Regions from separate parts of the Kitasatospora sp. NPDC059160 genome, predicted to be linked through region 3. Evidence: riboswitches for the same ligand, from Rfam matches in the RefSeq annotation. Region 3 holds a riboswitch; each other region holds the start of a gene.
The links. Region 3 has a riboswitch for thiamine pyrophosphate ahead of ACFXOZ_RS17810 (purine-cytosine permease family protein). Riboswitches for the same ligand answer to the same signal wherever they lie in the genome.

Region 1 (10,302 bases), on a different contig from region 3:
CCCGGAGGGCACCGCGCACCGCACGGTGGTGCACGCGGCCGACCCGGCGGCGGAGGAGGCCGCGCTGACCGGCGCCGGCCCGCTGTGCGACCGCCCCACCGTGCAGGTGCTGCGCCCGGACGACCCGGCGCTGCGCCCCGACGACGCCCACGAGTCCGTGGTGCTGACCGCAACGGTCCCGGCCCTGGACGGGTTCGACTGGACCGCCCCCGGGGTCGCCGACCGCTACGCCGACCAGCTGCTCGCCCACGTCGACGCGGCCGGTCTCGGCCTGCGCGAGCGGGTCCTGTGGCGGGTGGTGCGCACGCCCGGGGACACCCGTCGGGAGACCGGCGCCCCCGCCGGCGCCGTCGCCCGGCCCGCCCTGGCCGGCGCCGCGGGCCGGTGGCTGCGCACCGCCAACGAGTCGCCCGTCCCCGGGCTGCTGCTGGTCGGTGGCAACGCCCACCCGGGCGGCGGCCTGTCCCGGGCCGGCATGTCGGCCTGCATCGCCGCCGGGCTGATCGGCCCGGCGTGACGCCGGGCCGGGCCGGTCAGCCCTGGTGCCAGGTGTTCTGCTGCTGCTGGTAGCCGTAGTTCTGGTCGTAGCCCGGCTGCTGCGGGACGCCCTGAGCGTGCTGGCCGTGCTGGTCGGGCTGGGGCTGCCACTGCTGCTGCTCGTGCGGCTGGTGCTGCTGGGCGTTCGGGTCCCAGGCCTGCTGGTGCTGCTGCTGGTAGCCCGCGTACGGGTCCTGGGCCTGCTGGTAGCCGCCGTACGGGTCCTGCTGCTGTTGCGGGTAGCCGCCGTAGGACTGCTGCTGGTCGTAGGCGTAGGCGGGCTGCTGCTGGGGCTGCTGCCACTGCTGCTGCTCGTAGCCGGGCTGGTAGGCCGGGGCGTACGGGTCCTGCGGCTGCTGCGGCTGCTGCTGGGCCTGCGGCTGCTCGTAGTAGGAGGGGGCGTAGACGCCGTCCTGGGCCAGTTCCCGCATCTCGAAGGCGGCGGTCTGCTCGACCTCCGGGACGTCCTCGGCGACCGGGGCGGAGGCCGGGGCGGTGTCCGGGGCCGGGGTCTCCTCGACCGCGCTGACCTCGCCGACCCGCTTCTCCTCGGCCGCCGCGGCCGCGACCGCCGCGCCGCCGGTCAGGGCGCCCAGCAGGGGCACCTTGGCGAGCGGGCCGGGCAGGCTGCCGTCGGCGTTGCGCAGGGACCAGCCGGCCTGGTAGCCCTTCTTGACCGAGAGGGTGACGAAGGTCTGGCCGACCGCGAACAGGGCCGCTCCGGCACCGATCACCACGACCGAGTCGAGGCCCATCCCGACGGCCACCCCGAGGAAGCCGGCCAGGGCGAGGGCCCGCCAGTGCACCGGCGCCCGGTTCTGCAGCAGCACCTCGGCGACCAGCCAGAGCGCCACCACCGCCAACGCGACGTACAGCAGCAGGTATCCGATGCCCATCCGCGCGCTACCTCCAGTCGCGTGCCCGCGCCGGCCGCGCGTGTGCGGCGACTGTACCGGTTCAACGGCCGGGGTACCGCATCGCGTTCCCGCCGTCGGCGGCACCGGCCGCACACGACCGGGCCCGCCACCGGACGGCGGTGACGGGCCCGTGAACAGCGGTGATCAGCGCTGGTGCAGCCCCAGGTTCTGGTAGATCTCCAGCGTCGCCGTCGAGTGGTTGAGCGTGATGAAGTGCAGGCCGGGCGCGCCCTCGGCGAGCAGCCGCTCGGCCATCGTGGTGGCGTGCTCGATGCCGATCGCGCGCAGCGCCACCGGGTCGTCGATGACGGCCCGCAGCCGGGCCTCCAGCTCCGCCGGGAAGGCCGAGCCGCTGAGCTGCGGGAAGCGCTCCAGCTGCTTGGCGTTGGTCACCGGCATGATCTCCGGGATGATCGGGGTCGGGCAGCCCGCGGCGGCGACCCGGTCGCGGTAGCGCAGGTAGTCGTCGACCTCGAAGAACATCTGGGTGATCGCGTAGTCCGCGCCGGAGCGGACCTTGGCGACGAAGTGCCGGATGTCCTCGTCCCAGTCGGCCGAGCGCGGGTGCATGTTCGGCGAGGCCGCGACGCCGACGCAGAAGTCGCCGATGCCCTTGATCAGCTCCACCAGCTCGTAGGCGTAAGTGACGCCGTCCGGGTGACGGACCCACTCGCCCATCGGGTCGCCGGGCGGGTCGCCCCGGACCGCGAGGACGTTCCGCACTCCCTGGTCGGCGTACTGGCCGATGATGTTGCGCAGTTCGGCGACCGAGTGGTCCACCGCGGTCAGGTGGGCGACCGGGGTGAGCGTGGTCTCGGTGGCGATCCGGCCGACCATGTTGACGGTGCGCTCGCGGGAGGAGCCGCCGGCGCCGTACGTCATGCAGACGAAGTTGGGGTCCAGCGGTTCGAGTCGACGGATGGCGTCCCAGAGCTTCTGCTCGCCGACCTCCGTGCGCGGCGGCATGAACTCGAAGGAGAAGGAGCGCTTTCCGGCCGCCAGGAGTTCGCGGACCGTCTGTGCGCGGTCCGGTCTCGTGGAAGCGATGCCGAGTGCCATGCTGGCAGGTTATCCGTCCCCCGAAGGGGCCGGACAACTCGATCCCACGATTCGGGACAAGTAGTGGACGGGCCTCCGCTTCCGCACCGGCCGCCCCGCGCGCCGTCGGCGGCCCCGCTCGCACATCCGTTCCCGGCCGCCCCGCTACGCTTGCTGCACCCCAGCGAACCAGCGGAGCATCATCGTGACCTCGTCCAGCACCCGGCCGGCCAACCCCATGGACGTGGAGGACGTCCGCACCCGCGTCAACACGGCCCTCGCCGCGTTCATGGACGGCCAGTCGGCGCTGCTCGGCACGATCTCGCCGCAGCTGGTGCCCGCCGCCGAGGCCCTGCGCGACTTCCTGCTGGACGGCGGCAAGCGGCTGCGCCCGGGCTTCTGCTACTGGGGCTGGCGCGCCGCCGGCGGCCCCGCCGACGGCGCGGGGATCGCCAACGCGGCCGCCGCGCTGGAGCTGCTCCAGGCCAGCGCCCTGGTGCACGACGACCTGATGGACCGCAGCGACACCCGCCGCGGCCTGCCTTCGGTGCACCGCCGCTTCGAGGCACTGCACCGGGACAGCGGCTGGCGCGGCGACCGCGAGCAGTACGGCGCCTCGGCCGCGGTGCTGCTCGGCGACCTGCTGCTGATCTGGTGCGACGAGCTGTTCCTGCGCTCCGGCCTGGACCCGGCCGCCGTGCTGGCCGCCAAGCCGCGGTTCGACCTGATGCGCACCGAGGTCATGCTCGGCCAGTACCTGGACGTGCTGGAGCCGGTGGCCGGCGACTCCGCCGACGAGGGCGCGCCGGAGCGGGCGCGGACCGTACTGCACTACAAGTCGGCGAAGTACACCATCGAACGGCCGCTCCAGGTCGGCGCCCTGCTGGCCGGGGCCGGGCCGGAGCTGGTCGAGGCGCTCGGCGCGTTCGGGCTGCCGCTGGGCGAGGCCTTCCAGCTGCGGGACGACCTGCTCGGCGTCTTCGGCGACCCGGCCGTCACCGGCAAGCCCGCCGGGGACGACCTGCGCGAGGGCAAGCGCACCCTGCTGGTCGCGCACGCGATGCGGGGCCTGCCGCAGGCCGACGCCCGGCACCTGGACGCCCGGCTCGGCGCACCGGACCTGGCCGCCGAGGAGGTCGCCGGGCTGCGCGAGCTGGTCGCCCGCAGCGGGGCGCCGGAGCTGGTGGAGGCCCGGATCGAGGAGCTGATGCGGGAGTCGCTGGCCGCGCTGGCGGCGGCACCGCTCGCCGACGAGCGGGCCCGCACGGTGCTGCTGGCCCTGGCCGAGGCCGCCACCGTCCGCAAGTACTAGGGGCCCGTCTTCGAACTCCCGCCTGCGGGAGTTCGAAGACGGGCCCCAGCGACGGCGGCGGCCCCGGGTGGCATTACGCCGCGCGCACCCGGCGGGCGAGCTCGGCGGCGGCGGCCCGCGGGTCCTCGGCCGCCGTGACGGCCCGGACCACGACGATCCGGCGGGCGCCGGCGGCCAGCACCTCGTCCAGGTTGCCGAGGTCGATCCCGCCGATCGCGAACCACGGCCGGTCGGTGGCCTGCTTCGCCGCGTACGAGACCAGGCCGAGGCCCGGCGCGTGCCGGCCCGGCTTGGTCGGGGTAGGCCAGACCGGGCCGGTGCAGAAGTAGTCCACGCCCGGCTCGGCGACCGCCGCGTCCACCTCGGACTCGGCGTGGCAGGAGCGGCCGATCAGCACGTCCTCGCCGAGGATCGCCCGGGCGGCCGGTACCGGCAGGTCGTCCTGGCCGAGGTGCAGCACGTCGGGCCGGGCCGCGTGGGCGACGTCGGCGCGGTCGTTGACGGCCAGCAGCTTGCCGTGCCGGCGGCAGGCGTCGGCGAAGACCTCCAGCGCCGCCAGCTCCTGCTTGGCCTCCAGGCCCTTGTCACGGAGCTGGACGATGTCCACCCCGCCGGCCAGCGCCGCGTCCAGGAACTCGGCCAGGTCGCCCTGCTCGCGCCGGGCGTCGGTGCACAGGTAGAGCCGGGCGTCGGCCAGGCGGGCCCGCAGCGTGTCCGCCGCCATCAGATCAGCATCGCCTGGGCGCGGCGCTTGACCTCGGTGCCGCGGTTCTCCCGGAGCGCCTGGATCGGGCTGCCGGGCAGCGACGGGTCCTCGGTGAAGAGCCACTCCAGGATCTCCACGTCGTTGTACCCGCAGTCCCGCAGGACGGTCAGGGTGCCGGACAGGTGCTTGACCAGCCCCTGGCCGTCGATGAACGCCGCCGGGACCTGCAGCGACTTGTTCGGCCCGCGCCGGACGGCGATCAGGCCACCGTTCTTGACCAGGTCACGCACTTCGGTGACCCGGACCCCCCACTGCTCCGAGATGTCGGGCAGGTACACCCACTCGGTGACCAGGGCTTCAATCTTGCTTTCGATCTCACTCACGCCACCAGACTGCCACCTCCGCGGCCCGCCGCGCACCAAGTGCTACCCGGCGACGGCTCCCTTGAGCGCCACCGAGGGGTCCGCGGCGAGCGCCCGGTCGAGCACCGCACCGCGTTCGATCAGCTTCCGGCCCTGGGTGAGGTCGCGCGGCCGGTCCACGGCCAGCAGCGCGCTCGGCACCCCGTCGCGCAGCCAGAGCACCGACCACGCGGACTCCTGCGGGCTGCCGCGCCACAGCAGTTCGTCGCCCTCGGCGTGCCGGCCGGCGTACTGGACCATCCGCCCGAACTGCTCGGACCAGAAGTACGGCACCGGGTCGTACGGCGTGTCCGCCCCGAGCACGGCGGCGGCCGCGGCGGAGCCGGACTGCAGCGCGTGGTCCCAGTGCTGGACGGCCAGCCGGGCGCCGGAGCGCGCCGAGGGGTAGCTGACGCAGTCCCCGGCCGCGAACACCCCGGGCAGGCCGGTGCGCAGCCGCCCGTCCACCACGACCGCGCCGGAGGCGTCCAGCTCGACGCCCGAGCCGGCCAGCCAGCCGGTCGCGGGCCGGGCGCCGATGCCGACCACCACCTCGTCGGCGGGCAGGTGGGAGCCGTCGGCCAGCAGCACCGCCCCCGGCTCGACGGCGGCCACCCCGACCCCGCAGCGCAGGTCGACCCCGGCCTCGGCGTACCAGGCGGCCATCGCCGAGCCGACCCCGGTCGGCAGCGCGCCCGGCACCGGCGCCGGACCGGCCTCGACCACGGTGACCTCGCAGCCGGCCTGCCGCGCGGCGGTGGACACCTCGGCGCCGATCCAGCCCGCGCCGACCAGCACCAGCCGCAGGCCGGGGCGCAGCAGCGCGCGCAGCGCCAGGGCGTCGTCCAGGGTGTGCAGCAGATGGGCGCGCTCGGCTCCGGGCAGGGCGCGCGGGGTGGCGCCGGTGGCGATCACCAGCGCGTCGTACGGGAGGTCCCCGCCGTCGGTGTGCAGCACGCCGGGGGCGAGCCCGGTGGCCCGGCGGCCGGTGAGCAGCTCGATACCGAGCCGCCCGTAGTCGATGTCCAGGGTGGTGGCGTCGGCCTTGCCGAGCAGCACGTCCTTGGAGAGCGGCGGCCGGTCGTACGGCGCGTGCCGCTCCTCGCCGACCAGGACGATCCGCCCCCGCCAGCCGCCCTGCCGCAGCTGCAGGGCGCACTGCGCCCCGGCCAGCCCGGCCCCGACGACGACGACCACCCGATCCGTTCCGCTCAGCTCTGCCACGCCCGTCACTGTACCCAGCGCCGCTGAACCGGCTCTGAGCCGCTCATCCGCGGAGCCGGGCGGGCGGCCCCGTCTCACGCCTCGCACGGCCCTTCGGGCGGGCCGATCCCCGGAGTTAAGGTGGACGCACCACACGGGAGCCCGGCGGACCGGGCTGAGAGGCGGGCTGGCACGGCCTGCGACCGTCCGAACCTGATCCGGGTCATACCGGCGAAGGGAGAAGAGCAGCTTTGTCACGCATGCCATCGGGCAGCCGCGCCGACGTGCTGGTGATCGGCGGGGGCGTCATCGGCCTCGCGGTCGCCTGGCGCGCCGCGCAACGCGGGCTGCGGAACGTGATCGTGGTCGACCCCGGCCACGGCCGGGGGGCGGCCGGGGTCGCCGCCGGGATGCTCGCCCCGGTCACCGAGCTGCAGTACGGCGAGGAGCCGCTGCTGCACCTGGGGACGGCCTCCAACCGGCGGTACGAGTCCTTCGCCGCCGAGCTCACCGAGGCCAGCGGCGGCCTGGACACCGGCTACCGCCGGTGCGGCACCATCGCCGTCGCGCTGGACTCCGACGACCGCGCGGAACTGCGCGAACTGCACGCCTTCCACCTGCGGCTGGGCCTGGACTCCAGCTGGCTGACCGGCCGGGAGGCCCGCCGACTGGAGCCGATGCTCGCCCCCGGCGTGCGCGGCGGCCTGCACGTCGCGGACGACCACCAGGTGGATCCGCGCCGGCTGCTCACCGCCCTGGTCGCCGCCTGCGAGCGGGCCGGCGTCCGGCTGCACCGGGCCGAGGCCGTCGAGCTGCTGGTGGACGGCGGCCGCGCGGTCGGCGCCCGGCTGGACGACGGGGAGTCCCTGGCCGCCGAGCAGGTGGTCCTCGCCGCCGGCCCGCACAGCCACCGGCTGCCCGGCCTGCCCGAGGGCGTACTGCCCGCGGTACGCCCGGTGAAGGGGCAGATCGTCCGGCTGCACGTCCCGGAGGCCTACCGGCCGTTCCTGTCCCGCAACGTCCGCGCGGTGGTGCGCGGGCAGCACCTGTACCTCGTCCCCCGGGAGAACGGCGAGCTGGTGATCGGCGCGACCACCGAGGAACAGGGCTACGACACCACCGTCACCGCCGGCGGGGTGTACGAACTCCTGCGCGACGCCCACGAGTTGGTACCGGGTATCACCGAACTCCCGCTGCGCGAGACCTCCGCCGGGCTGCGCCCCGGCTCGCCGGACAACGCCCCGCTGCTGGGCCCGACCGCACTGCCCGGACTGGTCGCCGCCACCGGCCACTACCGCAACGGCGTGCTGCTCACCCCGGTCACCGCCGACCTGCTCGCCGACTACCTGGCGACCGGCGAAGTCCCCGACCTGGCACGGCCGTTCACGCCGACCCGGTTCTCCCCCGAAACCCCCGTCGCGAAGGCCTGCGCATGACCGAGACCGCCCCGAACGAGACCGCCCCGAACGAGATCGCCCTGACCGTCAACGGCGAGCCCCGCCGGGTGCCCGCCGCCACCACCCTCGCCGCACTGGTGGCCACCGTCAGCGCCGCCAACACCGGCGTCGCCGCCGCCCTCAACGAGGCCGTGGTGCCGCGCGGTTCGTGGCCCGGGACGACGCTGGGCAGCGGCGACCGGATCGAGATCCTGACCGCCGTCCAGGGAGGCTGAACCATGGCCGACGACCTGCTGACCATCGCCGGGACGACCTTCTCCTCCCGGCTCATCATGGGCACCGGCGGCGCGCCGAGCCTGGAGGTCCTGGAGCGCGCCCTGCTCGTCTCCGGCACCGAACTGACCACCGTGGCCATGCGCCGGGTGAACGCGAGCACCCAGGGCTCCGTCCTGGACGTGCTGACCCGCAACGGCATCCGGGTGCTGCCCAACACGGCCGGCTGCTTCACCGCCGGCGAGGCGGTGCTGACCGCCCGGCTGGCCCGCGAGGCGCTCGGCACGGACTGGGTGAAGCTGGAGGTGATCGCCGACGAGCGGACCCTGCTGCCGGACCCGATCGAGACCCTGGAGGCCGCCGAGACGCTGGTCGACGACGGCTTCACGGTGCTCCCGTACACCAACGACGACCCGGTGCTGGCCCGCAAGTTGGAGGACGTCGGCTGTGCGGCGATCATGCCGCTGGGCTCGCCGATCGGCTCCGGGCTGGGCATCCGCAACCCGCACAACTTCCAGCTGATCGTGGAGAGTGCGGGCGTCCCGGTGATCCTGGACGCGGGCGCCGGCACCGCCTCCGACGTCGCGCTGGCGATGGAACTGGGCTGCGCAGCGGTGATGCTCGCCTCCGCGGTGACCCGGGCCCAGGACCCGGTGCTGATGGCCGAGGCGATGCGGCACGCCGCCGAGGCGGGCCGGCTCGCCCACCGGGCCGGCCGCATCCCGCGCCGCTTCCACGCCGAGGCCTCCTCGGCGATGGCCGGCCGCGCCGACCTGGACACCCGCGAGCGGCCCGCGTTCTGAACCCGTCGCGGATGTCACAAGCCGGTCCCGGAGGCGGTGTCCGCCGGGACCGGCCCCCGCCCGCCGCACTAGACTCCCCCGAGTGGACATGGCACTGCACGACCCCTTGATCGGCACCGTGCTCGACAACCGGTACCGGGTCGAGCAGCGCATCGCGACCGGCGGGATGTCCACCGTGTACCGGGCCACCGACACCCGGCTGGACCGGGTGGTCGCCCTCAAGGTGATGCACCCCCAGCTCGCCGGGGACGAGGGCTTCACCGCCCGCTTCATCCGCGAGGCCAAGGCGGTCGCCAAGCTCACCCACCCCAACGTGGTCAACGTCTTCGACCAGGGCGCGGACGGCGGAAACGTTTTCCTCGCCATGGAGTACGTGCCCGGCCGCACCCTGCGCGACCTGCTGCGCGACCGCGGCGCGCTGTCCGTCCGGGCCGCGCTGGACGTGCTGGAGCCGGTGCTCGCCGCCCTCGGCGCCGCCCACCGGGCCGGGCTGGTCCACCGGGACGTCAAGCCGGAGAACGTGCTGATCACCGGGAGCGGCCTGGTCAAGGTCGCCGACTTCGGCCTGGTCCGGGTGCTCGGCAGCGCCGACGGCGCGCCCACCTCGACCAGCACCGCCACCGGCGGCACCGTCATGGGCACGGTCTCCTACCTGGCCCCCGAGCAGATCCTCCCGGACGCCCCCACCGACCAGCGGGTGGACGTCTACGCGGCCGGCATCCTGCTGTACGAGATGCTCACCGGCCGCCGCCCCCACACCGGCGACAACCCCGTCCAGGTCATGTACAAGCACCTGCACGAGGACGTCCCCGCCCCCTCGCTGACCGCCCCCGCCGTCGCCCCGGCGCTGGACGCCATAGTGGCCGGCGCCTGCGCCCGGGCCGCCGACGCCCGCCCGTACGACGCGGTGGAGCTGCTCGCCGCCCTCCAGCGGGTCCGCCGCACGCTCACCCCGGAGGAGCTGGACGCCGAGCCGCCGGCCTCCACCCACCCCAGCCCGCGCTACCCGACCAGCGAGCCGACCTCGGTGATCCAGCCGCTCCCCGGGCCCGCCGACGCCCCGCCGGCCGAGCGCACCAGCGTGCTGGAGGTGCCGGCCGAGCTGATGGACCAGCTGCTGGTCGAGCCCCGCCCGTACGACGAGCCGACCCCGGTCAGGACCCGGCGGCCCGGCCGACCGCGCCGGCTCCCGCGCAAGCCGCTGCTCTGGGCGGCCGCGCTGACCGCCCTGGTGCTGGCGGTCGGCGGGGTCACCTACGGGATCTCCGAGGGGCTGTACGGCTCGGTGCCGAGCGTGCTCGGCAAGGACCGCTCGCAGGCGCAGCGGGTCCTGGACGGCGAGGGCATGCACGGCCGCTTCGTCGAGGTGTTCAGCGAGTCCGTCCCGGCCGGGCAGGTGATCTCCACCGATCCCGGGGTGGGCGCGCGCACCCGCAAGAGCGACCCGGTGACGGTCACCCTCTCCAAGGGCCCCAAGCGGATCGCCGTGCCGGACGTCACCGGCAGGAGCGCGGACGACGCGGCCGCCGCGCTGGCCGGCGCCCAGCTGACCAGGGGCGGGGTGACCCAGACCTACAACGACACCGTGCCGGAGGGCTCGGTGATCAGCAGCACGCCGGCCGCCGGGCAGCAGCTGCCGGAGAACGCCGCGGTCTCGCTGGTGGTCAGCAAGGGCATGGTGCCGGTCCCGGACGTCACCGGGATGGCCCGGGACG
Region 2 (10,302 bases), on a different contig from region 3:
ACGACGCGGTCGGCGCGCTCGCCGCCGAGCAGGGCATGCACGCCGAGTTCCTGACCGCCTTCGGCGGCACCGCCGAGGAGGCCGCCGCCGAACCGGTGCTGCCGACCACCCGCGCCTACACCAGCTACCTGCTGGCCACCGTGTACGGCGGGTCCTTCGCCGAGGCGCTCGGCGCGGTGCTGCCCTGCTACTGGATCTACGCCCGGGTCGGCGAGGCGCTGCTCGCCCAGGGCTCCCCCGACCCGCTGTACGCCAAGTGGATCGCCACCTACGGCGACGAGGCCTTCCAGTCCGTGGTCCGCCGGGTGCTGGCGCTCACCGACCGGCTCGGCGAGGAGCTCTCGGCGGCCGAACGCCGCCGGGTGGTCGAGCACTTCACGACCACCTCGCGCTACGAGTGGATGTTCTGGGACGCCGCCTGGCGCGGCGAGCGCTGGCCGGTCTGACCCGTTCCCCCGCCGTTTCTCGGGGGTCCCCCCGGGGGGTGGGATCGGGGTGATCTAGGGGTTCTCTCCGGGCCGAAGGCCCTCGTTCCGCCGCTTCCGCCGCCGTAAGCTCGAAGCATCGAAAGCAAGCGGGATGCGGTTACCGGACGGCGGCCGACCCGAGGGGAGAAGAGGAACCGACATGGCTGAGCTCTGGAAGTCGCTGCCCTCCTGGGTGCGCAACATCGTCATCCCGGTGCTGGTCCTGGTGCTGGCCTGGAACGTCATCGCCTTCGTGTTCGGCGTGGTCGGCGCCCTGCTGAGCATCGTGATCAAGCTGCTGGTGGTCGTCGGCATCGCCGCCGCCGTGGTGATCCTGGTCAAGAAGGCCGCCAAGAACTGACCCCGCTCCGCGCACCGCGCGGAGCACCTCCGGAGGCCCGGCACCCCGTTCGCGGGGGCCGGGCCTCGGCCGTTCCCCCCGCGGATCCGTTTCGGGGACCGTCTGGACCTGCGGCGATCGGCTCGCTACCGTGTTGGCGTCATGTGCAGGCAACACCGCCTGCGACGCGGGAGCTCGGAGCACCGGGCTGAGAGGACGCTGACCGGACCGTCGACGGACGGACCGACGGCTGCGTCGACCGCAGGAACCTGGACCGGGTAATGCCGGCGTAGGGAGTGAAGGTCAGATGACCACGTTCGAAGCACAGCCGCAGCCTGCCCGCAGCACGCCCAGCAGCGAGCGCACCGGCTACCCCACCCCGGCCTGGCGCAAGGCCTACCGCGACGGATCCCGCCCCGACCTGCGGGCCCCGTACCGCGAGGTGCAGCTCACCAACGGCCGGACCGTGCCGCTGTACGACACCTCCGGCCCGTACACCGACCCGGCGTACGAGCCCGACGTGCGGCGCGGGCTGCCCGCCCTGCGCGACGCCTGGATCCGCCAGCGCGGCGACGTCGAGGAGTACGACGGCCGCGAGGCGCGCCCCGAGGACGACGGGATCAAGCACACCTCCCCGCGCGGCGGGAACCTGCGCAACCTGGACGCGGTCTTCCCCGGCCGCCCGCGCCGCCCGCTGCGTGGCCGCGGCGGCGTCGCCGTCACCCAACTCGCCTACGCCAAGCGGGGCGTGGTGACGCCGGAGATGGAGTTCGTGGCGCTGCGCGAGGGCCTGGAGCCGGAGTTCGTGCGGGACGAGGTGGCCCGCGGCCGCGCCGTCATCCCGGTGAACGTGAACCACCCCGAGGTGGAGCCGGCCGTCATCGGCACCAACTTCCTGGTGAAGATCAACGCCAACATCGGCAACTCCGCCGTCACCTCCTCGATCGAGGAGGAGGTGGAGAAGATGACCTGGGCCACCCGCTGGGGCGCCGACACCGTCATGGACCTCTCCACCGGCCGCAACATCCACACCACCCGCGAGTGGATCCTGCGCAACTCCCCCGTGCCGATCGGCACCGTGCCGCTCTACCAGGCGCTGGAGAAGGTCGACGGCAGGGCCGAGGAGCTCAGCTGGGAGGTCTACCGCGACACCGTCATCGAGCAGTGCGAGCAGGGCGTCGACTACATGACCGTCCACGCGGGCGTGCTGCTGCGGTACGTCCCGCTCACCGCGCGCCGCAAGACCGGCATCGTCTCCCGCGGCGGCTCGATCATGGCGGCCTGGTGCCTGGCGCACCACCAGGAGAACTTCCTCTACAGCAACTTCGAGGAACTCTGCGACATCCTGGCCGCCTACGACGTCACCTTCTCGCTCGGTGACGGCCTGCGGCCCGGCTCCATCGCCGACGCCAACGACGAGGCCCAGTTCGCCGAACTGCAGACCCTCGGCGAGCTCGGCCGGATCGCCCGCGAGCGCGACGTCCAGGTGATGATCGAGGGCCCGGGCCACGTCCCGATGAACAAGATCAAGGAGAACATGGATCTCCAGAAGGAGATCTGCGACGAGGCGCCGTTCTACACCCTCGGCCCCCTCACCACCGACGTCGCCCCCGGCTACGACCACATCACCTCGGGCATCGGCGCCGCGATGATCGCCTGGTGGGGCACCGCGATGCTCTGCTACGTCACGCCCAAGGAGCACCTGGGCCTGCCCAACCGGGACGACGTCAAGACCGGCGTGATCACCTACAAGATCGCCGCCCACGCCGCCGACCTCGCCAAGGGCCACCCCGGCGCCCAGGCCTGGGACGACGCCCTCTCCGACGCCCGCTTCGAGTTCCGCTGGGAGGACCAGTTCAACCTGGCCCTCGACCCGGAGACCGCCCGCGACTTCCACGACGAGACCCTCCCCGCCGAGCCGGCCAAGACCGCGCACTTCTGCTCCATGTGCGGCCCGAAGTTCTGCTCGATGAAGATCTCCCAGAAGATCCGCGACGAGCACGGGGACGGCTCCACCGCCGTCACGACGGACTTCGACGCCGAGGCGTTGGCCGGCATGGCCGAGAAGTCCGCCGAGTTCGCCGCCCAGGGCAACAAGGTCTACCTCCCCCTGGTCGACTGACGCGCTGACCGGCGCCGGGGGAGGCTGCGGCGGAGTAGCGTGGGGGTAACCGAGGACATTCCGAACACCGGCAGCAGCGCCGACGTCGCCCTGGGTGGTGATGGGTCCCGCGTGGACCGGACGGGCGGCTCCGTATGATGCCGATTCCTCTCCCCAGCTCGTTCGCCTCCGGGCCGTGGCCGGTCCCGGGCGTCCCGTTGCTCCCGCGGCTGGAACTGGAGCCGACGATGACGCGGGACGGCGTCTTCGACGGGGCCTGGTGGCCCCGTTCGGACCGTGTCCTCGCCGAACTGCCGGACCTGATCACCGCACTCGGCGCCCACTTCGGACGGATCGTCCGGGTCGGCCTCGACACCTCGGCCTGGGACGGCGTGCCCAGGTCGGTCGCGGCGAACGGCCTGACCGTCAAGATCAACTGGTTCCCCGGCAGCGATGCGACGATCAGCATCACCCGGGGCTTCCAGGACCACTTCCTGCTGCTGGTGGTGCCGCCCGGCACCGCCCCGGCGACGGCGGCCGCCGCGATGGCCGGCGCCTCGGCGACCGGGAACCACACCCCGGCCGCGGAACTGCTGCACTGAACCGGGCTGTCGGCGGGCTCCGGTACCTTGCTCGGACCGATGAGCGAGGAGGCGTGCGGGTGAGCGGTCCGGTGGTCGAGTTGGGCCATGCCGAGGGGTGGGACTTCGCGGCGGGTGCCGCGGTGGGCGCGTTGCGGCCGCAGGAGGCGCGGGCCCGGGACGCGGCGGGCCTGCCGTACGTCGTGGTGTACCGGAGCGCGGGGCGTTCGGTGCCGCTCGAAGTGCGCCTGGTGTCGTGGCGGGACCACTACGCGGGTGTGTGGGTGTACGACGAGCACGGGCGACGGGTGGAGCACCTGGAGCTGCGGCTGCTGGAGGAGGGCCGGCTGCTGCGGAGGTACCACGAGCGCTGGGGCTACTCGGGCCCGGAGGCACCGGAGTTCGACCGGGTCGCCGACCGGATGGCGGTCGAGCTGTTCCCGGGCGGACGGGGCCGGGTGTCGCACCGGCCCCGAGGGGACGCCGGGCCCAGGACGGTGACCGTGCCGAGTGCCTCCGAGGAGGAACGTTGGCTCCGGCGGCCGGACTTCGACGACTGGCCGCTCCTCTCGGCCGACCGGTGGGGGCTCGACGGCACGGTCCGGCCCACCGCGGCGCCGCTCACGGAGCCGGTGTCCGCAGCCGCGGCGGAGCCGTGGCTCCCGCCGCGCCCGGGCGGGCCGGGGGACCTCCCCGCCCTGTTCGTGCCCGGCACCCGGCTCACCACCAGCGATCACCGGGAGAACATGGTGGTGCTGGAGCCGAAGGCCGGCCCACGCCTGCGGGTCCCCAGCGGCCGGCTGGCGGTGGCCGATCCGCTCGACACCGGGCGGCCGGACATCACGGTCGAGGTGCTGCCCGGCAGCTACCCGACGGAGGTGGCGACGATCGGGTTCGGGTACCACTGCGAGTTCGAGGGTGCCTGGGTCGAGCGCACTGGGACACCAGCGCTCCGGCTGCGGGTGGGCGACGGACCCGTCGACTCCTGGACGATGGCCCTCGGGGAGGGGGACGACCTCAGGCTGCTGCGGGACGGCGAGGCGTACGGGTTCAGCACGGACGGCGCGACGGGGTGCTTCGCGGACGCCGGGGCCTGGCCGGTCCTCCAGGAGCGGTTCCGGCGTGCCCTGGTGGACCGGGACGGGGAGGCCGGTGAGGACCTCGACTCCGGCTCCGGGTTCTTCCTGCGGACCGTGGACGAGGAGTCGGGCGCGGACCTGCTCGCGTTCGCCACCGACAGCGACGGCACCCACCCGGTGTGGCTGGGCCTCGACGGGTCCGGGGGCGTGGTGTGCGTCATCGTCCAGGTGGACTGGCTGCCCCATCTGAAGATCGTCTGAGCGGCCCGGACGAGCGCCCGGACGAGTGCCCGGGACCAACGGTCCGGACGAGCGGTCCTGAGGCGTACTGCGGGTGCCGACCCGGTCCTCCCCCGAGGGTCCGGGGCGGCACCCTGCTCTTTCAGCCGGTGGTGTCCTGCGGGTACCAGCGGAGTTCGACGGTGTTGCCGTCCGGGTCCTGGACGTAGAGGGAGGTGGCGGTGCCGCGGGCGCCGTAGCGGGGGCCGGGGCCGTCGAGGACGGTGAAGACGCCGGAGTCGACGACCTCCTGCCAGTCGAGGGGCTCGACGGTGAGGCAGATGTGGTCGACGTTGGACTCGTGGCGGGGACGGTGGAAGAGGTCGATGATCGTCTCACCGCTGACCCGGACGGAGGGGAAGGAGACCTTCCCGGCGCGCCATTCGTCGACCCGGACGGGAGCCAGGCCGAGCAGGCCGGTGTAGAAGGCGAGCGACCGCTCGATGTCGGCGACGTTGAGGACCAGGTGGTCGAGGGCGACGACGCGCATGGTGATCGGCTCCGGTGGTGTGGGTTCTCGTGCGGTGACGGGGTCAACGATCCTCCGGCCCGGGGCGGTCATCAATGGCGGATCACCGTACGATCGTTGAGCCCGGTTAAACGATGCCGGGTCGAAGGGTGGGGCGGCATGCTGGAACGGCTGGAGACCGAGGTCTTCCTCGCCCTGACCGAGGAGCTGCACTTCGGGCGGACCGCCGAGCGGCTGCGGCTCAGCACCGGGCGGGTCAGCCAGGTGGTCAAGGCGCTGGAACGCCGGATCGGCGTGCCGTTGTTCGACCGCTCCAGCCGGTCCGTCCGGCTCACCCCGGTCGGGCGGCAACTGGCCGCGGACCTCGCCCCGGTGGTGGCCGCGATGGAGGAGGCGGTGCGCCGGGCGGTGGACGCCGGGCGCGGGGTGACGGGTGGGCTGAGGGTCGCGTTCCTGGGCGAGTGGACGGCGCCGGTGCTGTTCAGGGCGGTGGCGCTGTTCGGCGAGCGGCACCCCGAGTGCCGGGTGGACGTGCGGGAGGTGCAGCTCTCCAACTCCCGGGCCAGCCTGGAGGACGGCTCGATCGACATCCTGCTGGCCTCCTACCCCTTCGGCGGCATGGCCGTCGGTCCGGTCCTGCTCAGCGAGCGGCGGCTCCTGGCGGTGCCGGCCGGGCACCCGTTGGCCGCCGAGGCCTCGGTGTCGCTCGAAGTCCTCGGGGACCACCCGGTGGTGCAGTACCCGGCGGTCACCTCGGTCGGCTTCAAGCGGGACCGCACCCCCGACCGCACGCCGTCCGGCCGTGCCGTGCCCAAGGGCCCGTCGGGCAGCACCTTCTCCGAGATGCTCAGCCTGGTCGCCCTGGGCCGGGGCGTCCTGCCGGTCGGCGAGCACTGCCGCCGCTACTACCCGCGCCCCGACCTCGCCTACGTCCCCATCCACGACGCCCCGCCGATCGAACGCGGCCCGGTCTGGCTCCCGGGCAACACCACCGAGCGCGTGCGCGCGTTCGTCCGGGCGGCGGCCGAGGTGGCCGAGATGGCCGCCGCGGCAGGGAGGTAGGGCGCCCGGCGCGGCTGCCGACGGGCTTCCGGGCGAGGTCAGCCGACCTCGTCCGGGCCGGTGAAGTCCGGCGGGGTGTAACCCGGGCCGGTGAAGTCGGGCGGGGTGAAGGCGGCCGGGCGGGGGCTGCGGCCCTGGGGGTCGGTGATGCCGTCGGGGCCGGGGCTGGTGAAGGCCGGCGGGCTGTAGCCGGGGCTGGTGAAGTCGGGGCGGGTGAAGTCGGGGCGGGCGGGTTCCGCGCCGGTGGCGTCGGGGCCGGCGGCGTCGGGGCCGGTGAAGTCCGGACTGGAGAAGTCCGGGCTGGTGTAGCCGGGGGCCGGGCGGCCGGCGACGGCGGGCAGGTGGCCGTGGAGGTAGGGCAGCAGGCCGCGTTCGCGCAGGGCGGTGCGCCACTCCGCGCGGGCGGCGCCGAGTTCGGCGGCCAGCTCGGGGTCGGTGCCGGCCGGGACGGCGGCGGCGCCGTCCCGTAGGGCGGTGAGCAGCAGGCCTATGACACCGACGGCCATGGCGGCGACCCCGGCGGCGAGCGCCACCCAGCCGGCGGTGACCATCGCGCGGGCGAGCGCGAGGCCGGAGCCGGCGGCGCGCATCAGGTAGCCGACCAGCAGCAGGACGAGGGCGGCGGCCCAGGCGAGGATCGGGGTGAGCACGGTGAGGACGGGGAACAGCCCGGCGCCGCCGTCGGCGGAGCGCAGCTGGCTGAGCAGGCCGGGGGCGTACGGTTCGACGTCGGCCGGCGGCGGGGGCGTGGCCCGCAGGGTCTCGCGCAGCGCGGTGTAGTGGGCGTACTCGGTGGCGGCGGCGGTGTTGACGGCGTCGGCGTCGCGCAGGGCGAGGGCGCGGAGCTGGTCGGTGCCGAGCGCGCCGGGGGCGCGCAGGGCGGTGAGGACGGTGCGGTCGCGCAGGGCTTCGGCGAGGAGGCGCTCGTACTCCGGGCGGTCCTCGGCTAGCAGCGGCGGGGGGTTGGACATGGGGACCCCGTTCATGCGGACCCCCGGCCCGGCGGCGAGGACGCGGGACCGCATCGAGGACGCGGGACATCCTCAGGGCACCGGGGCGGGCGCGGAGGCGGGCCGCCGGACGGGCGGCCGGGTGTGGTGTGCCTCATGGTAGGGGCGGGTGCGCCCGTGCTGACAGTCGGTTTCCGGAATTTCGCGCCCCGGCCCGCGCGCGTGGGGGCGCGAGCGCCGGGAACAACTGTTCCAGTGATGCCGATGACTGTCAGGCCGTCAGGTCGGAAGGTCGACAGGTCGTCAGATCGGCAGCCGCGCGACCAGCAGCCGGCCCTCCATGGTGACCCCGCCGTCCATCGCCACCGCCAGGTCGTCCGCGTACACGTACGGCCCCGGGATGTGCGGCGGCTGCCCGTCGTCCGCGTGCACGGCGCCGGTGAGGTACGGGATCGGGCTGTGCCCGTGCACGACCCGGCTGCCGCCGAAGGTGTCGAGCAGCTCGTGGACGGCCATCGGCCCGGCGTCGCCGCGGAAGGCGAAGCGCTTGGTGAAGCGGCGGAAGCAGTCCCACCACTCGTCCACGCCGCCGTCGGCGAGCAGGCTGTGCACCGCGTCGTTGACGTCCGGGATGGACTCGCCGTACTCCAGGTACGCCGTGGTGTCGGAGTGCAGCAGCAGGTGGCCGTCCTCCAGGCCCATGGCGGGCAGCCGGGAGAGCCAGCTGATGTGGTGGGCCTCCAGCCGGTCCAGGTCGTTCTGCTGGCCGCCGTTGAGCCGCCAGGCGGCGAGGAAGGAGGCGGTGCCGGCGGTGGACTGGACGGGCTCGTCGCCGTACTTGGCGGCACCGAGGAAGAGCAGTTCGTGATTGCCCATCAGGGCGCGGCAGTAGCCGCCGGCCGCGGCGGCCTCCGCGGCGAGCTGCATGACCAGGTCGATGACGCCGATGCCGTCCGGGCCGCGGTCGGTGAAGTCGCCGAGGAACCAGATCCGGGCGCGGCCGGCGGACCAGTGGCCGCCGTCGTCGATCAGGCCCTGGTGGTGGAGTTCGGCGCGCAGCTCTTCGAGGTAGCCGTGCACGTCGCCGACGACGTAGACCGGGCCGGGGGGCTCGCCGGGGCCGGGGGCCGGGTACGGGTAGGTCGGCGCGGAGGGGTCGGGCAGCGGCGGGCCGAGCTCGATGGTCGGCGGGTCGTCGCGGTCGGTCAGCTGGTCGCCGAGCTGGTCGGTCAGCTGGTCCGCGAGCTGGAGGGCCGGGGAGGGCTGGTCGGGCAGGGTGGGCTCGTAGCCGGTGTGGTCCTGCTGCCCGTAGCCGCCGCGCTCCTGGGGTTCGTAACCGCCTTCGTAGCCGACCTGGGCGTGCACGGTGTGCCCCTGCCCCTGGCCGTCGTGCCAGTGCTGTTCCAGGTAGCGGGCGCCGCCGTAGCCGCTGTAGGTCTCCGCTTCGTACGGGGTGTCCTGGTAGCCCTGGGCGGGTTCGGGTTCGTAGTAGGTGCCGTACGGCAGCACGTCGAGGTCCGGCTGGTGGCGGGGGCCTGAGTGGGGGTGCTCAGGTCCGGGGAAGCGGTCCTCGGGTGTCATTCGCCCATCATAGGAAGACCACTCTCCCGCCGTCGTCACCTGGTGGGTATCCAATCCTCCGGAGCGTCAGCCGGGCGGTCCCGCAGGGTCCGTTTTGCCCCGGCTCGGTAGGGTCTCGTGGGTTTTTCGTGGGCGTACCGGCGGCTGTTCGCCGCCTTCCCGCCCGCTGCGCTACACCTCGCCCGGGGGGCGCGGCGGGCTGACGGTGGTGCGCGGGCTGCGGCGCTGGGAGGAGGCACGGACGATCAGTTCGGTCGGCATCAGGGTGCCGGGGGGCGGGCCGTTGCCGGCGGTGCGGAAGCGGGGCGGGAAGAGCCGGGCGATGTCCACGCCCGTCCCGGAGTCGACCCCCTCGATGGCGTCGATGAGGAGGTTGACCACGGTGGTGCCGATCTTGCGCGGTTTGAGCGAGAGGGTGGTGATCGGCGGTTCGGTGGCCGCGTAGACGTCGCTCTCGCTGCAGGTGACCAGCAGCAGGTCGTCCGGGACCCGCAGGCCGTACCGGCGGGCGGCGGCCAGCAGGTCGGTGCCGTTGGGGTCGAACAGGCCGTACACCGCGTCCGGGCGGTCCGGGCGGGCGAGCAGCCGGTCGGCGGCGACGGCGCCGGCCGCCGGGTCGTGCGCGGGGTAGGCCTCGTACACCGGCTCCTGGCCGACCTTGGCGCACCAGCCGAGGTAGGCCTCGGTGGAGAGCCGGGTGTAGGTGTCGGTGCTGGTGCCGGTGAGCAGGCCGATCCGGCGGGCGCCGGCCTCGGAGAGGTGGTCGAGGATGCCGAGCACGGCGGCCTCGTGGTCGTTGTCGACCCAGGCGGTGACCGGGCAGTTGCCGGGCTTGCCGTCGCTGACCACCGGCACGCCGGACCGGTACAGCTCGCTGACCAGCGGGTCCTGGTCGGGCGGGTCGATCACCACGGTGCCGTCCAGGGCGATGTTGCCCCAGACGTCGTGGCGGGAGGAGGCGGGCAGCACGACCAGCGCGTAGCCGCGGCCGAGGGCGGCGCTGGTGGCGGCCCGGGCCATCTCGGCGAAGTAGGCGAACTCGGTGAAGGTGAAGGGTTCTTCGCCGTACGTCGTGACGGTCAGCCCGATCAGGCCGGACCGTCCGGTGCGCAGGGTGCGGGCTGCGGCCGAGGGGCGGTAGCCGAGGCGCTCGGCGACCTCGCGCACCCGGCTGCGGGTCTCGTCGGGCAGGCGGCCCTTTCCGTTCAGCGCATCGGAGACGGTGGTGATCGACACTCCGGCGGCTGCTGCCACATCCCGGATGCCGGCCCGCTCCAGACGCCGTGAGGTGGTGGGACGCCGACCGCTCTGGTTGGCTGCTGCTGTCATGGCGGACCGATCGTATGGCTCCTGACAAGGGTCTGTGACCGGCGCATCGGGAGCCTTTGGAGAT
Region 3 (10,302 bases):
CCAGGTTCGCGCGGGCGCGCCGCTCCTCGGCGGTCAGCTCGGTCGGGTCGGCGAGGACGGCGGCGAGCCGCTCGCCGAACTCGGCGGCCGGCTTCTCGCAGTCGGCGGCGGTCATGGCGAGCGGGAGGTCCCACACCGGGACGGTCAGGCCGTGCGCGCGGAACGAGCCCACCAGGCGGGTGTCCGCGCCGAGCGAGGCCTCGCCGGCGGCGTTCAGCCGGGCCAGCGCGTCCAGCAGCCGCTCCTCGGGCACGGTCATCACCCAGCGCAGGTGGTTCTTGTCCGGGGTGCCGCACCAGTAGGCGGCGTCGACGCTCGCGAGCTTCTCGGTCGGGATGGCGGAGGCGTTGGCGCGCTCCAGCGAGGCGGCGACCTCGCCGGTGGCGGTCTCGGCGTCCTCCAGCCAGAACTCGAAGCCGGTGTGCACGGTGGGCGTGAACGCGGCGGAGGCGTCCAGCAGGTCCTGGAGGCGGCGGCCGCCCGGGACGGTCCGGCGGGCCGGGACGGGGCTGCCGGGCTCGGTGGCCAGGGCCAGCTCCAGGGCGTCCGCGAGGTCGCGGCTGAGGTCGCCCGAGGAGGACTGGGTCTGCAGGCCGAGCAGGATCGAGCCGTCGGGGCGGCGCAGGGCCGGCCAGGCCAGCGGCAGCACCGTCGCCAGGGTCACCGACGGGACGTCGCCCCCGGCGGTCGCGGTCACTCCGGCGGCCAGCGTCAGCGGCACCGTGGCGGCGGGCACCAGCTCGCGCAGCGCCACCCAGTCGGCCTCGCCCGGCAGGCCCTCGAACGGGCGGTGAACCAGCTCCTGCACGGCGTGCGAGGCCTCCCGGCCGTGGCACGCCTTGTAGCGGCGGCCCGAGCCGCAGGGGCAGTCCTCGCGGGCCCCGACCACGGGGATCTCACCCGTGACGGCGGTGGTGGACTGGCGCTGCGGCGCCTTCTTGGCGGCCTTCTTGCCCATGCTGCGGCTCTCCCGGGGACGGTGGTCCTGTTTCACGGGAAGCCTACTGAGGTTCCCCCGGCGCGCGGGAACGCGCCGGGGCGGGCGCCGGTCGGACGGGTGCCGTACGCCCTGGTGCCGTACGCCCTGGTACCGGTCGGACGGGTGCCGCTCGGACGGCTACGCGCTGCGGGCGGTGCCGCCCCCGGTGCGCCGGGCGTGCCGGGCGCGGGCGGGCAGCGCCGCCCAGACCGTGACCTCGCCGGGCGCGTCCCGGACGCCCCAGTCGCTGGCCAGCTGGTCGACGATGGCCAGGCCGCGGCCGCCGCGCGAGGTCAGCGAGGGGCTGGCGGGCAGCGGCCGGGTGGCCGCGCCGCCGTCGGTGACCTCCAGGGTGAGCACGCCGTCGGCGTGCATCTGCCAGCGGACCAGCACACCGCCGGCCGGCTCGGCCGTGTCGTCCTCGGGCTCCCGGCCGCCCGGTGCCGGGTGCGTCCCGGAGGGGACGCCGACCAGCACCTGGTCCACCACCTCCGCCCGGGCGCCGCGGCCCAGGGCGGGCAGCGGGCCGAGCGGACGGGCGTACCGACAGGCGTTGCTCAACAGTTCGGAAAGGATCAGAACAGCATCATCGATGACCGGTTCCGGTATCTGCCGGTCACCCAGATCTCGACGCAGTCGGCGCCGTGCGACCCCGACACTCGCTGGGCCGTGCGGCACTGCCATGGTCGATGAAGTCGGCACTTCACGCGCCACCATCAACGCCACCCCCGGACCTCCTTCAGCGTATGCCGAGGGATGGATGCCCCTTGGTAATGCGTCGGAAACGACTGTCGGAGGATCCTGCGGGCCCTTTTCCGGCGGCGCGACTCAGGGTCGACAAGAGGTCATTCCGTGCTCACCCTCCGTCGCCCGATCGCAAGAATTCCGGCAATACCGTGCGCGGAAGGTTTGACTGCCGACCAGGGTGATCAGGTTTCCCCGGGTACCCGGGGCGCCCGGCCCCGGCTCAGCGGCCGAGCTGGGCCAGCACCTCGGCGGGCCTGTTGGTGATGATCGCGGAGACCCCGAGCTCCAGGCAGAGCTCGACGTCGGCCGGCTCGTCCACCGTCCACACGTGCACCTCGTGGCCCAGCTCGCGCAGCCGGGGCACCAGCTGCGGCTTGGCCTTGATCAGCTCGATGCCGGGGCCGGCGATCCGGGCCCCGCCCGGCAGCGGCTGCCCGGGGCGCAGGCGGCCCAGCAGCGGCAGCATCCGTTCGATCAGGAACACCCGCCGGTAGTCGGGCGCGGCGGCGGCCACCCGGTTCAGCGCGATCGAGGAGAAGCTCATGATCCGGGCGGACGGGCGCTCGCCGTCCGGCGCGGTGCCGATCTTGTACCGCTCCAGGGTGCGCAGCAGCTCGGCCTCGACCCGGCCGCGGAACCGCACCGGGTGCTTGGTCTCGATCGCCAGGTCCACCGGGCGGCCGCAGTCCACCACCAGTTCGAGCAGCCGCTCCAGCCGCAGCACGCCGCGCAGCTCGGGGTCGGTGCTGGGCCGGCCGGTCTTCCAGGCGCCGAAGTCGTACGCCTCCAACTCGGCCAGCGTCATCGCGGAGACGGTGCCGCGGCCGTTCGAGACCCGGCCGATCCGGCGGTCGTGCACGCAGACCAGGTGGCCGTCGGCCGTCACCCGCACGTCGCACTCGACGGCGTCCGCGCCCTCGTCGAGCGCGCGCCGGTACGCCGCGAGGGTGTGCTCGGGCAGGGCGTGGGAGGAGCCGCGGTGGGCGATCACCTGGACGGAGGGCGTGGTGCGCGCCGCCGCCGAGGGCAGTTCTGGGCTGGTCACGGCCCCAACGATAGGGGGCGCGGGTGAACCCGGGGCGAAGCCGGTCCCAACCTGCGGGGCCGGCTCCGCCCCCGGTGCGTCAGGCCCGGGCGGTGCGGCGGGTCAGCGGGGTGAGGCCCCAGGTGACCAGCGCCGGCACCAGGAAGGCGAACAGCGAGGCCGAGGTCCACTCCTGCGGGGTGAAGTGCAGGGTCCGCTGGGCCGAGGTCCAGAAGTCCACCCATCCGTCGCCCACCGCGGTCGGCGCGATCAGCTGGTAGACGGCGAAGCCCAGCACCCACGGCAGCAGCATCAGCCAGCGGGACGGTGCCCGCTCGGAGAGGTCCCAGCCGTGCCGGCCGGCGCCGAAGAAGTAGTCCACCGCCAGCACCGCCAGCAGCGGTACGAAGACCGAGCCGATCAGGCCGAGGAAGTTGCTGTAGGTGTCGGTGAACCGGTCGATGCGCAGCGCCAGCACGGTGGTCAGCACGCCGATCCCGCCGCTCAGCACCCGGCGGTCCACCCGCGGCAGCAGGTTCTGCAGCGACATCGCGGTCGAGTAGACGTTGGCGAAGGACTGGTCGGTCTCGCGCAGCACCAGCACCAGGAGGAACAGCCAGCCGGCCCAGACACCGAGGAAGGAGTCGAAGATCCGGCTCGGGTCGCCGTCGGACTGGAGCAGCGCCATCAGGCCCAGCACGTAGCACCAGACCTGGGCGACGGTGTAGCCGGAGAAGCTGCCCCAGAAGGCCGACTTCGGGCTGCGCGAGTGCCGGGTGTAGTCGGCGGCCATCGGGACGAAGGAGATCGACACCGCGATCATCGCGTCGGTGGCGCCCAGGAAGCCGTGCCAGTTGCCCGCGCCCGGGTCCGGCACGCCCTGGCGGCCCAGCTGGACGGTGAAGTACACCATCGCGACCGCGACCGCCCCGGCCACGAAGCGGCGCAGCACCGCGATCGAGCCCAGCGGCCAGATCGTCAGCGCGGTGGTCAGCGCGCCCGCGAGCAGCACGAACAGCCAGCGGTAGTCGCTGGTGTGGGCGACGGTCTGGGCGCCCGCCGCGATGGTCAGCAGCTCGAACACGCCCCAGCCGACGCACTGGACGATGTTCAGCACGGTCGGCAGGTAGGACAGCCGGGTGCCGAACAGGCCGCGCAGGTTGGCCATCGCCGGGGCGCCGGTGCGGGCCCCGATCAGCGCGGCGACGCCGAGCATCGCGGTGCCGACCGCCGTACCGGTCACGATCGCCGTCACCGCGGCGGCCAGCGACAGCTCGCTGCCCTTCTCGCCGAGCACGGTCGCGGCGGTGGAGAAGCCGATCAGGCTGACGCCGAGGTTCATCCACAGCGCGAAGTGGTCCCGGAAGCGCAGGGTGCGCGGCGGCTCGGTGTCCAGGACCAGCGGTGCCTCGACGCGGTGGTCCAGCAGCGCGGCGCCGGCGCCGGCCGGGTCCGGCGGGAAATCCTTGGACGCGGGCGCGCCCGGAGAAGAGGATGGCGAAGCAGGCGGCATGGCCGATACTCCCTACGCCGGCATTACCCGGACAGGTTCCGGCGGTCAGCGCCCCCTCGACGGTCCGCCGGTCACTGGCCTGGCGTACGGTCGACATGCGCACTCTCAGCCTGGTCGGTCCAAGCTCCCGCGTGTCAGTTTGGAGCGACAGGCTAACCGGCACGGGTACGAACGCCAAAGGCCACGGGGTGCGCGGTCCGCATCGCGGGACGCCCGGCGGGGGTGGGGAGCCCCGGTTGTCGGTGGCGGCTAAGGATTCTTATGAGTTATTCAGAGGGGTCCTTACGGCAATCGAATCGCCGGTGCGAAAAACTATGGTCCTTGGTTCTGTCAGCTATGGAGGTCGTCCGTGAGCACCGAGCGCGAGGTTGGGCCCACCGGGCCGCAGGGGGAGCAGCCCGCGGGGGCCCCGGAGGCGGCGGGTGCCGTTCCCGACGGCACCGCTCAGGGCGGCCACAAGCCGACCATGGCCTTCAGCCGGGTTCCCGAGCCGAAGGACGAACCGGTGGACAACCCGGTGGCCGGGCCGGTGGACGGGTCGGCCGACGCCGCCCCGGCCGACAGCGGGCACCAGCCGACCATGGCGTTCGGCCGGGTCCCGGAGCTGGCCGCCGCGAGCGCGGCGGCCGAGGCCGCCCCGGCGGAGGGCGGGCACCAGCCGACCGTCGCCTTCACCAAGGTGCCCGCGCCGGAGGCCCCGGCCGCGCCGGCCGCGCCCGCCGTCGAGGAGCCCGCCGTCGACCCGGCCACCGGCTACATCGACGCCCCGCCGCCGGTCCTGCCGCCCGCGCCGCCCGCCCCGGCCCCGGTCGCCGCCGCTCCGGCCGCGCCCGCCCTGCCGCCGGGCACCCCGGGCACCAACCCGTACGCGACCCCGACCCACGGCGTGCCCGCCGCCGGCGCCCACGAGGGCTACGGCGTCCCGGCCGCCAACGCCCAGGAGCCGTACGGCGCCCCGGCCGCCGGTGCGCCCGTCGCGCCCGGCGCACCCGGGCACCACCCCTTCGGCGCCGGCCAGCCGCTCGGCGGCTGGGGCGGCGGCCACGACGCCGGCGCGGGCCACCCCGGCGGCCCCGGCGGTCCGTTCGGCTACCCCGCCGAGTACCCCGGCGGCCCGGGCGGCCACGGCCCGCGCAAGAAGCGCGGCGGCCTGGTGGCCCTGCTCGCGGCCGTCGCGCTGGTCGCCGGCATCGCGGGCGGCGCGGTCGGTGTGGTCGCCAGCGACCACGCCGGCAGCAGCAGCTCGGCGGACGACCACCGCAGCACCACCGTCCAGGCCAGCAACACCCAGAAGAACGAGCCCGTCCCCGGGTCGATCGCCGCCATCGCCCAGAAGGCGCTGCCCAGCGTCGTCACCATCAAGGCGCAGAACAGCACCGAGTCGGGCACCGGCACCGGCTTCGTCTTCGACACCGAGGGCCACATCCTCACCAACAACCACGTGGTCGCGCCGGCCCTCAACGGCGGCAAACTGACCGTCAAGTTCGCCGACGGCACCTCCTACACCGCCTCGGTGCTGGGCCACGCCGAGGGCTACGACGTCGCCGTGGTCAAGATCGACAACCCGCCGAAGAGCAAGCTGTCGCCGCTGCCGCTGGCCGACTCCGACAAGGTCAACGTCGGTGACGCCACCGTCGCGATCGGTGCGCCGTACGGCCTGGAGTCCACCGTCACCAGCGGCATCGTCAGCGCCAAGGACCGCCCGGTCGCCTCCGGCGACGAGACCGGCTCGCAGGCCTCGTACATGAACGCCCTGCAGACCGACGCCTCGATCAACCCCGGCAACTCCGGCGGCCCGCTGCTGGACTCCAGCGGCGCGGTGATCGGCATCAACTCGGCGATCCAGTCCAACGCCTCCGCCAACGGCCGGGCCGGCAGCATCGGCCTGGGCTTCGCCATCCCGATCAACCAGGCCAAGTGGGTCGCGGACACCCTGATCAAGACCGGCAAGCCGGTCTACGCCAAGCTCGACGTGCTGCGCAACGACGACTACAAGGGCGACGGCGCGCAGATCCAGACCAAGGACGTCCAGGGCCAGCCCGCCGTCACCCCCGGCGGCGCGGCCGACAAGGCCGGCCTCAAGCCGGGCGACGTGATCACCAAGCTCGGCGGCGCGCCGATCGAGAACGGTCCCGCCCTGGTCAGCCGGATCTGGACGCACAAGCCGGGCGAGACCGTCGACGTCGAGTACACCCGCAACGGCCAGACCATGACCACCAAGGTCACGCTCGGCCAGCGGGACGGCGATCAGTGACCCCCGGGCCCGCGGAATCGTGTGCGCCGAAGGCCGTCGGACCCGTTAGGCTGACCTCCGCCTGGAGAGCTGCCCGAGCGGCCTAAGGGAACAGTCTTGAAAACTGTCGTGGCGTGACCCGTCACCGTGGGTTCGAATCCCACGCTCTCCGCCGGTAGGAGAAACCACCTGCTCAGGGCGGGTGCCGAGATCGTTTCGGCACCCGCCCTCGGTGTTTTCCGGGGCGGGCCGGCGGCGGGCCGACGGTGCGCCGACGCGGGGTCGCGGCCGGGCCGGCGGCCGGGGGTTGACCCTGACACAGGGGGAGACGGTGGAGTGGGAGCACCATGTTGAACATCGGAGACTTCGCCGTCCACGGCCGGGTGTCGGTGCGGATGCTGCGCCACTACGACGCGATCGGCCTGCTCACACCCGCCAGGGTGGACCCGGCCACCGGGTACCGCTCCTACGAGGCGGTCCAACTCGCCCGGCTGAACCGGGTGATCGCGCTCAAGGAGCTCGGCTTCACGCTGCAGCAGGTGCGGGCCGTGCTGGACGAGCACCCGGACCCGGCCGAGCTGCGCGGGATGCTGCGGTTGCGGCGGGCCCAGCTCGCCGAGGCGATCGCGGCGGACGAGCAGCGGCTGGCCCGGGTGGAGGCGAGGCTCCGGACGATCGAGAGTGAGGGGAACATGTTCGAGCACGATGTCGTGGTGAAGCCCGTTCCGTCCGTGCGGGTGGCCCAACTGAGCGGTGTGGCGGCGAGTTACGCGCCGGAGGACATCACCCCGGTGATCGGCCCGCTCTTCGACGAGCTGTGCCGGCGGGTGGAGCAGGCCGGGATCGAGGTGGTCGGGCCGTCCGTCGCCCGGTACGAGGACGGGCCGGAGGGCGACGGTTCGGTGGTCGTCCGGGTGGCCCTCCAGGTCGCGCCGTCCGTGCGGGCCGGCCGGGACGACATCGAGGTGGTCGACCTGGCGCCGATCGAGGAGGCGGTGACCATCGTCCACCGCGGCTCGATGGACGACGCGATGGGCAGCTTCCAGGCCCTGGCCCGCTACATCGACCAGAACGGCTACCGCTCGACCGGCTACGCCCGGGAGCGCTACCTGGAGACCCCGGCCGACCGGTCCGGCTGGGTCGTCGAGTTCCAGGAACCGGTGGTCCGCAGGTAGCGGCCGCCGCTTGCCCTCGACCAGGTCGAGGGTCCTAGCGTCACCCGGCATGACCACCGCGACCTCCGCCGGGACGGCCCGGCGCACCGCCCTGCCCCGGCCGTACCTGCTCTGGCTGGCCGGGGCCCAGGCCGGGCTGCTGGGTGACGCCGCGCTGTCCTTCGCCCTCGGCTGGGCCGCCTCCGGGTACGGCGGCGGGGCGGCCGGGCTGGTGCTGACGGCGGTCACCGTGCCCCGTACGGTGCTGGTCCTGCTGGGCGGGGCGGTGGCGGACCGGTTCGGCGCCCGCCGGGTGATGCTCGTCGGGGACGCGGTGATGCTGGTGGTGACCGCCGCACTGGCGCTCGCGGTGGCCGGCGGCCGGGGCGCGCCGCTGTGGCTGCTGGTCGGGGCGGCCGTGGCGACCGGGGCGGTCGACGCGTTCCACCTCCCGGCGAGCGGCTCGATGCCGCGCCGGCTGGTGCCCGCGGACCGGCTGCCCCGGGCGCTCGCGCTGCGGCAGGCCGGCGGGCAGTGCGCGGTGCTGCTCGGGGCGCCGCTGGGCGGCCTGCTGGTCGCCGGGGGCGGGCTCGCGGGCGCGGCGGCGGCGGACGCGGTGAGCTTCGCGGTCGTCCTGCTGGTCCTGCTGCGGGTCCGGCCGGACCGGGAGGGGCCCGGTCCGGCTCCCGCCGCCGCCCCGGTGGGCCTGCTGCGGGAGGCGGGGGCGGGCGTCCGGCTGGCCCTGGGGGATCCGCTGCTGCGGGCCGCGCTGCTGCTGACCGGGGCCGCCGCGGGGGCGCTGCTGCCCGTGGTCTCGCTGCTCGGCCCGCTGCTCGCCCGGGCACACGGCTGGGCGGCGGGCACCGCCGGACTGGTGACCGCCGGTCAGGCGGCGGGGGTGCTCGCGGTGGCGGCGGCGGTCGCCTGGCGCGGCGGGCTGCCCCGGCCGGGGGTCGGGGCGGCCGCCGGGCTCTGCACGGCCTCGGCGGGCACCGTGCTGCTGGCACTGTCCGGCGGTCCGGGGGCGGCGGTGGTCGGCAGCACGGTGGTGGGCCTCGGCTCCGGACTGTTCGCCTGCCACCTCGGGCCGCTGGTGCTCGGCGGTGCCCCGAACTCCCATCTCTCCCGGGTGCAGGCCCTGTTGACGCTGGTGCAGAGCCTCGCCCTGGTGCTGTCCACCGGGCTGCTCGGGACGGCCGCGGACGCGACGGGAGCCGTCCCGCCCGCCCTGCTCTGCGCCCTCGCCACCGGGGCGGCCGGGCTGGCGGCCCTCGCCACCCCGGTGCTGCGCCGGGCCTGACCGACCGGCACCGCCGGTCGGCGGGACACCGGCCGGCGGCCGGTGGCCGGTGCCGAGGCCCACTTGCCCGGCTCCGGGCCTCGGGGCAGAGTGCGGAGGTGGCGGCGGCGCGGTGGTGACTGGAGGCGGCGATGAGTGATCTGACGGACCGACTGGCGCTGGGCCTCCCGGCGGAGGCGGTGGTGGTGGATCCGGACGTGACCGCCGCCTACAGCCACGACATGGCGGGCTTCTGCGCCGCCGGGACGCCCGCCGTGGTGGTCTTCCCGGAGACGGTCGAGCAGGTGCAGCACGTGCTGCGCACCGCGACCGAGCTGCGGGTGCCGGTGGTGCCGCAGGGGGCCCGGACCGGGTTGTCGGGGGCGGCGAACGCCGTCGACGGCTGCGTCGTGCTGTCGCTGGTGAAGCTGAACCGGATCCTGGAGATCGACCCGGTGAACCGGGTGGCGGTGGTCGAGCCGGGCGTGGTGAACGCGGAACTGTCGCGCGCGGTCGAGGAGTTGGGTCTCTGCTACCCGCCGGACCCGTCCAGCTGGGAGTCCTGCACGATCGGCGGCAACATCGGCACCGGCGCGGGCGGGCTCTGCTGCGTGAAGTACGGCGTCACCAGCGAGTACGTGCTCGGGCTGGACGTGGTGCTGGCGGACGGTCGGCTGCTGTCCACCGGGCGCCGCACGGCCAAGGGAGTGGCCGGGTACGACCTGACCCGGCTGTTCGTCGGCTCGGAGGGCACCCTCGGGGTGGTGGTCCGGGCGGTGCTGGCGCTGCGGCCCGCGCCGGAGCCGCAGCTGGCGCTGGCGGCGGAGTTCCCCAGCGCGGACGCGGCGGGGGCGGCGGTCTGCGCGGTGATGGAGCGCGGGCTGACCCCGTCGCTGATGGAGCTGATGGACGCGGTCTCCGTCCGGGCCGTCAACGAGCTGGGGCAGATGGGGCTGCCGGAGTCGACCCGGGCGCTGCTGCTGGTGGCCTTCGACGGGCCGGACCGGGAGGCCGGGCTGGCCCGGGTCGCGGAGCTGTGCCGGGAGGCCGGGGCGACCGAGGTGGTTCCGGCCGAGGACCAGGCGGAGTCGGACCTGCTGCTGGCGGCCCGGCGGCTGGCGCTGCCCGCGCTGGACCGGCTGGGCACCACGATGATCGACGACGTGGCGGTGCCGCGCTCCCGGCTGGCCGAGATGCTCAACGGCGTCGCGGCGATCGCCGAGCGGCACGCGCTGACGATCGGGGTGGTCAGCCACGCCGGGGACGGCAACACCCACCCGATCGTGATCTTCGACGCCGCGGACCCGGAGCAGACGGCGCGGGCCCAGCGCTCCTTCGACGAGATCATGGCGCTCGGGCTGGAGCTGGGCGGC

Region 1: another riboswitch for thiamine pyrophosphate. It lies ahead of thiO (glycine oxidase ThiO); the one in region 3 lies ahead of ACFXOZ_RS17810 (purine-cytosine permease family protein).
Region 2: another riboswitch for thiamine pyrophosphate. It lies ahead of thiC (phosphomethylpyrimidine synthase ThiC); the one in region 3 lies ahead of ACFXOZ_RS17810 (purine-cytosine permease family protein).

What each region holds. Positions count from the first base shown of each region.
Region 1 covers NZ_JBHZCN010000074.1:37,092-47,393, reverse strand. Annotated here, with positions in the region: gene ACFXOZ_RS28340 (phytoene desaturase family protein) at 1-517, shown strand, start outside; gene ACFXOZ_RS28335 (hypothetical protein) at 534-1,433, opposite strand; gene metF (methylenetetrahydrofolate reductase [NAD(P)H]) at 1,599-2,513, opposite strand; gene ACFXOZ_RS28325 (polyprenyl synthetase family protein) at 2,698-3,804, shown strand; gene thiE (thiamine phosphate synthase) at 3,878-4,528, opposite strand; gene ACFXOZ_RS28315 (Rv2175c family DNA-binding protein) at 4,528-4,893, opposite strand; gene ACFXOZ_RS28310 (NAD(P)/FAD-dependent oxidoreductase) at 4,936-6,135, opposite strand; TPP riboswitch at 6,259-6,371, shown strand; gene thiO (glycine oxidase ThiO) at 6,375-7,550, shown strand; gene thiS (sulfur carrier protein ThiS) at 7,547-7,786, shown strand; gene ACFXOZ_RS28295 (thiazole synthase) at 7,790-8,587, shown strand; gene pknB (Stk1 family PASTA domain-containing Ser/Thr kinase) at 8,676-10,302, shown strand, end outside.
Region 2 covers NZ_JBHZCN010000065.1:18,517-28,818, reverse strand. Annotated here, with positions in the region: gene tenA (thiaminase II) at 1-446, shown strand, start outside; gene ACFXOZ_RS26000 (DUF5326 family protein) at 628-828, shown strand; TPP riboswitch at 985-1,120, shown strand; gene thiC (phosphomethylpyrimidine synthase ThiC) at 1,115-2,929, shown strand; gene ACFXOZ_RS25990 (DUF5994 family protein) at 3,064-3,510, shown strand; gene ACFXOZ_RS25985 (DUF4241 domain-containing protein) at 3,570-4,829, shown strand; gene ACFXOZ_RS25980 (VOC family protein) at 4,951-5,337, opposite strand; gene ACFXOZ_RS25975 (LysR family transcriptional regulator) at 5,476-6,378, shown strand; gene ACFXOZ_RS25970 (hypothetical protein) at 6,417-7,349, opposite strand; gene ACFXOZ_RS25965 (metallophosphoesterase) at 7,632-8,909, opposite strand; gene ACFXOZ_RS25960 (LacI family DNA-binding transcriptional regulator) at 9,081-10,238, opposite strand.
Region 3 covers NZ_JBHZCN010000037.1:3,002-13,303, forward strand. Annotated here, with positions in the region: gene ACFXOZ_RS17795 (DUF5926 family protein) at 1-958, opposite strand, end outside; gene ACFXOZ_RS17800 (ATP-binding protein) at 1,118-1,705, opposite strand; gene ACFXOZ_RS17805 (glycerophosphodiester phosphodiesterase) at 1,947-2,771, opposite strand; gene ACFXOZ_RS17810 (purine-cytosine permease family protein) at 2,851-4,263, opposite strand; TPP riboswitch at 4,256-4,404, opposite strand; gene ACFXOZ_RS17815 (S1C family serine protease) at 4,613-6,517, shown strand; tRNA gene ACFXOZ_RS17820 (tRNA-Ser) at 6,581-6,668, shown strand; gene ACFXOZ_RS17825 (MerR family transcriptional regulator) at 6,844-7,671, shown strand; gene ACFXOZ_RS17830 (MFS transporter) at 7,721-8,950, shown strand; gene ACFXOZ_RS17835 (FAD-binding oxidoreductase) at 9,082-10,302, shown strand, end outside.